2 linked regions of the Phenylobacterium zucineum HLK1 genome follow. Each later gene encodes a partner of the first gene's protein in a complex. Links are inferred from orthologs where the notes say so. Each region holds a gene or a part of one and is shown on either strand. Other genes may lie near its edges. The genes, in order: PHZ_RS01345 and dapF.

What was found.
Region 2: the proteins of PHZ_RS01345 (region 1) and dapF are in contact, whole or in part, in a solved structure (PDB 5YGU), measured with the Escherichia coli proteins. The link is inferred for Phenylobacterium zucineum HLK1 from one-to-one orthologs.

Annotation. Positions count from the first base shown.
Region 1 is NC_011144.1:242,818-246,108, reverse strand. The notes cover bases 9-2,992. They hold PHZ_RS01345 (RNA pyrophosphohydrolase), read left to right. Parts: upstream 9-1,248; coding sequence 1,249-1,737; downstream 1,738-2,992. Other genes in these bases: sugE (quaternary ammonium compound efflux SMR transporter SugE), read right to left, coding at 2,588-2,914; PHZ_RS01340 (alpha/beta fold hydrolase), read left to right, coding at 1,810-2,571; PHZ_RS01350 (divergent polysaccharide deacetylase family protein), read left to right, coding at 122-1,252; PHZ_RS01355 (S41 family peptidase), read left to right, coding at 9-61. In the rest of the region: more of PHZ_RS01355, read left to right, coding at 1-8; PHZ_RS22945 (hypothetical protein), read right to left, coding at 2,997-3,291. UniProt on the Escherichia coli protein: Master regulator of 5'-end-dependent mRNA decay.
Region 2 is NC_011144.1:119,500-122,709, forward strand. Bases 120-3,022 are described here. They hold dapF (diaminopimelate epimerase), read left to right. Parts: upstream 120-1,111; coding sequence 1,112-1,933; downstream 1,934-3,022. Other genes in these bases: PHZ_RS00680 (ATP-binding protein), read left to right, coding at 120-1,053; mtaB (tRNA (N(6)-L-threonylcarbamoyladenosine(37)-C(2))-methylthiotransferase MtaB), read left to right, coding at 1,864-3,022. Also shown: more of PHZ_RS00680, read left to right, coding at 1-119; more of mtaB, read left to right, coding at 3,023-3,210. UniProt on the Escherichia coli protein: Involved in the succinylase branch of the L-lysine biosynthesis and in the biosynthesis of the pentapeptide incorporated in the peptidoglycan moiety. Catalyzes the stereoinversion of LL-2,6-diaminopimelate (L,L-DAP) to meso-diaminopimelate (meso-DAP).

The sequences.
Region 1 (3,291 bases):
CATCGTGGCCAAGGACAAGGTCGCCGCCGTCAAGCCGCCGCCGTCGGTCACCCAGAAGTAGCGGCCCGTTAACCATGGTGCGGGAGGCTCCCCCGGAAGGAGCCTCCCGCGCGTGGCGAACATCGCACTGCCCCAGTTCAAGCCTCCCGCCTTCAAGCTTCCGGCGCCGGACCTCGCCGGCCTGCTGAAGAGCCCGCTCGCCGGCGTGGCCGCGGCCGCGGCGCTGTTCGCGGGGGCGGCGGTGGCCCTGGTCGCGCTGATGGGCCCGTTCGAGGGCGGCGCCCCGCACGCCCGCCTGCCGCTGGACGCGGCCTTCCACGCCGCCCCGCCCGGCTGGCGCGAGGCCTTGCGGCCCGCGCAGGGCCCGCTCGTCGTCCAGCCCGACGTGGTGCGCCTGTCCGAGCGACCGCTGGCCCCGCTGGCGGCCACCGGCTGGAACGCCCCGGCCGCCCCGCCGGTGCGCGCCCTGGCCGGCGGCGCCCTGCCGGCCGCGCCGATCGCCGGCTTCTTCGCCCCGGGCCCCGGCGGCCCGCTGCCGATCATCGCCCAGGACGGGCGCACGCCGGCCGAGGTCTACGCCCGGCCCTTCACCTCCAACGGCCGGCCGAAGATCGGCCTCGTCGTCGGCGGCCTCGGCCTCAACGCCCGCGCCACCCGCCAGGCCATCGAGACCCTGCGCCCCGAGATCACGCTCTCGTTCGTGGTCTACGCCGAGGGCCTGCAGGGCTGGATCGACATGGCCCGCGCCCACGGCCACGAGGTGCTGCTGGAGACCCCGCTGGAGCCGCTGGACTATCCCGACAACGATCCCGGCCCCTACACCCTGATGACCGACGCCTCGCCGCCCGAGACGGCGAAGAAGCTGGAGTGGATCCTCTCGCGCGCCAGCGGCTACTTCGGCCTGACCAATTATCTCGGCTCCCGCTTCCTCGCCGACGACCGCGCCTACGAGGCCCTGGCCGCCTCGCTGCGGGCCCGGGGCCTGGCCTTCGTCGACGACGGAACCGCCGCGCGCCGGGGCGGGAACGTGCCCCGGGCCACCGCCGAGCGGGTGATCGACGACCAGCTCTCGGCCGGCGCCATCGACCAGCAGCTCCTGGCGCTCGAGGCCGGCGCCCTGCAGCGCGGCCAGGCGCTGGGCTCGGGCTTCGCCTATCCGGTGACCCTGGAGACCGTGGCGCGTTGGGCGAACGAGGTGGAGCAGAGGGGCTATCAGCTGGCCCCCGCCTCGGCGCTCATGGCCCGGAGATGACCGACCTATCCCGCTACCGTCCCAATGTCGGCGTGGTGCTCTTCCATCCCGACGGCCGCGTGTGGTTGGGCCGCCGCGCCGGCGCGGCCCCGCCCTACAACTGGCAGTTCCCGCAGGGCGGGGTGGACGACGGCGAGGAGCTGGAGGCCGCCGCCCGCCGCGAGCTCGCCGAGGAGACCGGCGCGGTCAGCATCGCCTACCTCGGCCGCACCGACGGCTGGATCGTCTACGACTTCCCGGAGGGGATGGGCGGGCCCAAGGCCTGGCGCGGCTTCAAGGGCCAGCGCCAGGTGTGGTTCGCCTTCCGCTTCGACGGCGAGGAGTCCGAGTTCGACCTCGCCGCCCACCACGAGCCCGAGTTCGAGGAATGGCGCTGGGGATACCTGGCCGAGGCGCCGGACCTCGTCGTGCCGTTCAAGCGGCAGGCCTACGAGCAGGTGGCCCGCGCCTTCGCCCCGCTGGCCGCCCGCCACGGCGGCGGCTGAAACCCTCCCCGCGCTCCCGCCTTTCCGTCTAGACTGCGCCCCGGACGAGAGCTCCGGGGGGAGCGAGGCGGAATGACGACAGTGGTGATGGCGCACGGCGCCTTCTGCGGCGGCTGGGCGTTCGAGCGCTTCCGTGCGCCGTTCGAGGCCCGCGGCTGGCGGGTCGAGGCGCCCGACCTGCGCGGCCACGGCGGCCATGCGGCGATGCAGGGCGTCGCCGGCGCCTCGATGGCCGACTACGCCGCCGACCTCGTCCGGTTCTGCGAGCGCCTGGACGAGCCGCCGGTCCTGGTGGGCCATTCCATGGGCGGCCTCGTCTGCCAGATGGCGGCGCGGCGCGTGCGCCCGCGGGCGATGGTGCTGCTGGCGCCCTCGCCGCCGTGGGGCGTGGCGGGCTCCTCCGTCGAGGAGGCGATCACGGCGGTGGGCGTGAACCTGCTGGACCCGTTCTTCTCGGGCGCCGTCGCCCCGGACCGCGCCCTGATGCGCCGCCACAGCCTGGACCGGGTTCCCCGCCCCTACCGCGAACAGGTGCTGGCGCGGGTGGGGCCCGAGAGCGCCCGGGCCCTGCGCGAGGTGCTGAACTGGTGGCTGGACCCGTTCATGACCACCAGCGTCGGACCGGGGCCCCTCCCCGCCCCCGGCCTGGTGGTGGCCGGCGGCCAGGACGTGGTGCACCCGCCGGCGACGGCGCGCCGGACGGCCGAGCGCATCGGCGCCGCCTACCGCGAGATGCCGCAGATGAGCCACTGGCTGCCCGCCGAGCCGGGCTGGGAGGCGGTGGCGGACCTGGCGCTGGACTGGCTGGAGGGGCAGGCCCGCGCCGCCGCCTAGAGGCCTGGGACGGGCCCTAGCCCGCGTCCTTGGTCACCAGCTTCAGTCCGACGATGCCGGCCAGGATCAGGCCCACGCAGAACAGCCGCGCGACCGTGGCCGGCTCCTTGAACAGCACGATGCCGAGGATGACGGTGCCCAGGGCCCCGATGCCGGTCCAGATGGCGTAGGCCGTGCCGAGCGGCAGGCTGCGGACCGCCATGCCGAGGAGGCCCATGCTGGCGGCCAGGCTGACGGCGGTGAAGATCGTGGGGCCGATCCGGGTGAAGCCCTCGGTGTACTTGAGCCCCACGGCCCAGGCGACTTCGAACAGGCCGGCGACGAACAGGATGACCCAGGCCATGGGCTGGCCTCCTTCTTGCGACGGAGGTCGTCCTCCCGGGAAAGGAGACGCGCCGGGGTCGTCCCCGGCGCGCGGGCAGCTCTTAGAACTTGCGTTCCTGGTACTGGAAGGTGGCCAGGTCGTAGGCCTTGTTCACCGGCGTGTCGTCGGGCTTGCGCACCGTCGAGATGTTCAGGCCGATCGACTGGTTCGAGGACACGTGCTCCCACGAGCGGCGCACGCGCTTCAGGCCGTCCGGGTCCACCGGCTGGGTGTAGTTGGCGGTCGGGTCCAGCGGCGGCTGCTGCACGAACGACCAGATGTTCAGAGCCGACACGATCGGCTCTTCCTGGCCGTGGGCGAAGCGGATCTCGCCGAAGCAGACGTCCTGGTTCGAA
Region 2 (3,210 bases), 120 kb from region 1 along the record:
GATCCGCTGCCCAGGCGCCAGCGCGAGCGGCTGGAGGTGATCCGCCAGTCGGGCGAGGTGCTGCTGGTGCTGCTGAACGACCTGCTCGACATTTCCAAGATCGAGGCCGCCAAGCTGGAGCTCGACCTTGCACCGCTGGATCTGCACGACCTTGCGGCCCAGGCGCAGGAGGCCTTCGCCCCGCTCGCCGCGTCGAAGGACCTCGAGCTCTCGGTGCGGGCCGCGCCCGAGCTCGCCGGCGCCTGGCGGGCGGACGCGACGCGGGTGCGGCAGATCCTCTACAACCTGCTCGCCAACGCCGTGAAGTTCACCGAGCGCGGGGCCGTGGCCGCCGATCTCTTCCTGGACGCGGCGGGCCAGGTCGTGCTGCGCGTCCGCGACACCGGACCGGGCGTCGCGCCCGAGCGGCTGGACGCCCTGTTCGAGCGTTTCGTGCAGGCCGAGGCCTCGACGACCCGCCGCTACGGCGGCTCGGGCCTGGGGCTGGCCATCTCCCGCGACCTCGCCCGGCTGATGGGGGGCGACATCGCCGCGCAGAGCACGCCCGGCGCAGGCTCGACCTTCACCGTCATCCTGCCGCTGGACCGCGCCGATGCGCCCGAGGTTGTGGGGCCGGCGGCCGCGCCGGCGGAGGTCGCCGCGATCCGGGTGCTGGTCGCCGAGGACAACGAGACGAACCAGCTGGTGCTGAAGACCCTGCTGGGCCAGCTCGGGGTCGAGGTCGAGATGACCGCCGACGGCCACGAGGCGGTCGAGGCCTGGCGGCAGGGGCCTTTCGACCTGATCCTGATGGACGTGCAGATGCCGGTGATGGACGGCCTCGCCGCCACCCGCCGCATCCGCGAGATCGAGGCGCAGACCGGCCGGGCGCGCACGCCGATCGTCGCCCTGACCGCCAACGCGATGTCGCACCACCTGGTCGAGTACGCGCAGGCCGGCATGGACGGCGTCACGGCCAAGCCGATCGAGCTCAGCCGGCTGGTGGAACAGATGAACGTCGCCCTGAGCGGCCGCCGCTCGGGTCCGGTGACGGGGGCCACCGCGGCCGCCTGACCAGGCGCCGAAGCGGCGAGGTGCAGCGCGCGCCGTTCTCGCCTATATGTCCGCGGCCATGGGACGTCCGTTCCTCAAGATGAACGGGCTCGGCAACGACTTCGTCGTGGTCGAGACCCGCTCCGCGCCGTTCGAACCGACGGCGGCGCAGGTGCGCGCGATCGCCGACCGCGCGACCGGGATCGGCTGCGACCAGCTGATCGCCGTCGACCCTGCCGAGGGCGCCGACGCCCACGTCCGCTTCTGGAACGCCGACGGCGAGGAGGTGGGGGCCTGCGGCAACGGCACGCGCTGCGTCGGCTGGCTGCTCATGCAGTCCAGCGGCAAGGACGAGGCGGTGATCGAGACGCGGGCGGGGCGCCTCGTCGCCACCCGCGCGGGCGAGCGGCTGGTCAGCGTCGACATGGGCCCGCCGCGGCTGGAGTGGAACGAGATCCCGCTCGCCGAGCCGCACGACACCCGCGCGCTGGACGTCGTCCTATACCACCACGCCGACCTGATGGCGCCGCCCGGCTGCGTCTCGATGGGCAACCCGCACGTGGTCTTCTTCGTGCCCGACGCCGAGCAGGCGCCGGCGGCCGAGGCCGGCCCCGCGATCGAAGGGCACCCGCTGTTCCCCGAGCACGTCAACGTCGGCTTCGCCCAGGTGAAGGCGCCGGACCGCATCCGCCTGCGGGTGTGGGAGCGCGGCGCGGGGCTGACGAAGGCCTGCGGCACCGGCGCCTGCGCGGCCATGGTGGCCGCCTCGCGCCGCGGCCTGATCGGCCGCCACGCGACGATGGAGCTGGACGGCGGCGAGCTGTTCGTCGAATGGCGCGCGGACGGCCACGTGATCATGACCGGCCCGGCGGCCGTCGACTTCCAGGGCGAGCTGCCGTGAGCGGCTTCGAGGCCCCCTCCGTCTCGACGCGTTCGCGCCGATCCACCTCCCCCCCTTCGCAGGGGAGGAGCGACGTCGACATCGTCACGTTCGGCTGCCGGCTGAACGCCTACGAGAGCGAGGTCATCCGCAAGCGGGCGGCCGAGGACGGCCTTTCGGACGCCATCGTGTTCAACACCTGTGCGGTGACGGGCGAGGCGGTGCGCCAGGCCCGGCAGGCGATCCGCAAGGCCCGCCGCGAGCGGCCGGGCGCGAAGGTGATCGTCACCGGCTGCGCGGCCCAGATCGATCCCGACGCCTTCGCCGCCATGGACGAGGTCGACCTGGTGCTCGGCAACGCCGAGAAGAGCCAGGCCGGGTCCTATGCGCCGACGGCCGAGGCCGGCCGCGTGCGCGTCAATGACATCATGAGCGTGCGCGAGACGGCGGGCCATCTCATCGACGGATTGAAAGACCGCGCGCGGGCCTATGTCGAGGTCCAGAACGGCTGTGACCACCGCTGCACCTTCTGCATCATCCCCTACGGCCGCGGGAACTCCCGCTCGGCGCCCGCCGGCGAGGTGGTCGAGCAGGTTCGCCGGCTGGCGGGCGAAGGCTACCAGGAGGTCGTGCTCACCGGCGTGGACGTGACGAGCTGGGGCGCCGACCTGCCGGGCGCCCCGACCCTGGGCCAGCTGGTCGGGCGAATCCTGAAGCTGGCGCCCGGGCTGCCGCGCCTGCGGCTGTCGTCCATCGACGCGGCCGAGATCGACGCCGACCTGCTGCGGCTCCTCGCCGAGGAGCCCCGGCTGATGCCCTACCTGCACCTCAGCCTTCAGGCAGGGGACGACATGATCCTGAAGCGCATGAAGCGCCGCCACAGCCGCGCCGACGCGCTGAGGCTCGTCGCCGACGTGCGCGCGGTGCGCCCCGACGTGGCCTTCGGCGCCGACCTGATCGCCGGTTTCCCGACCGAGACGGACGAGATGTTCGAGAACACCCTGCGGCTGGTGGAGGAGGCGGGACTCGCGTTCCTGCACGTCTTCCCCTTCAGCCCCAGGCCGGGCACGCCGGCGGCCCGGATGCCGCAACTGCCGCGCGAGGTGGTGAAGGCTCGCGCCGCCCGCCTGCGCGCCGCCGGCGAGGCCGCCCTGGACCGCCACCTGGAGGCCCAGGTCGGCCGGACGCTGCTGGGCCTCGTCGAGCGGCCCGGGTTCGCGCGCGCCGAGGACTTCACCGAGATCGCCTTCACCGGCGAGGCGGCGGAGGGGGCCGTCGTCGCCCTGGCGGTCACCGCA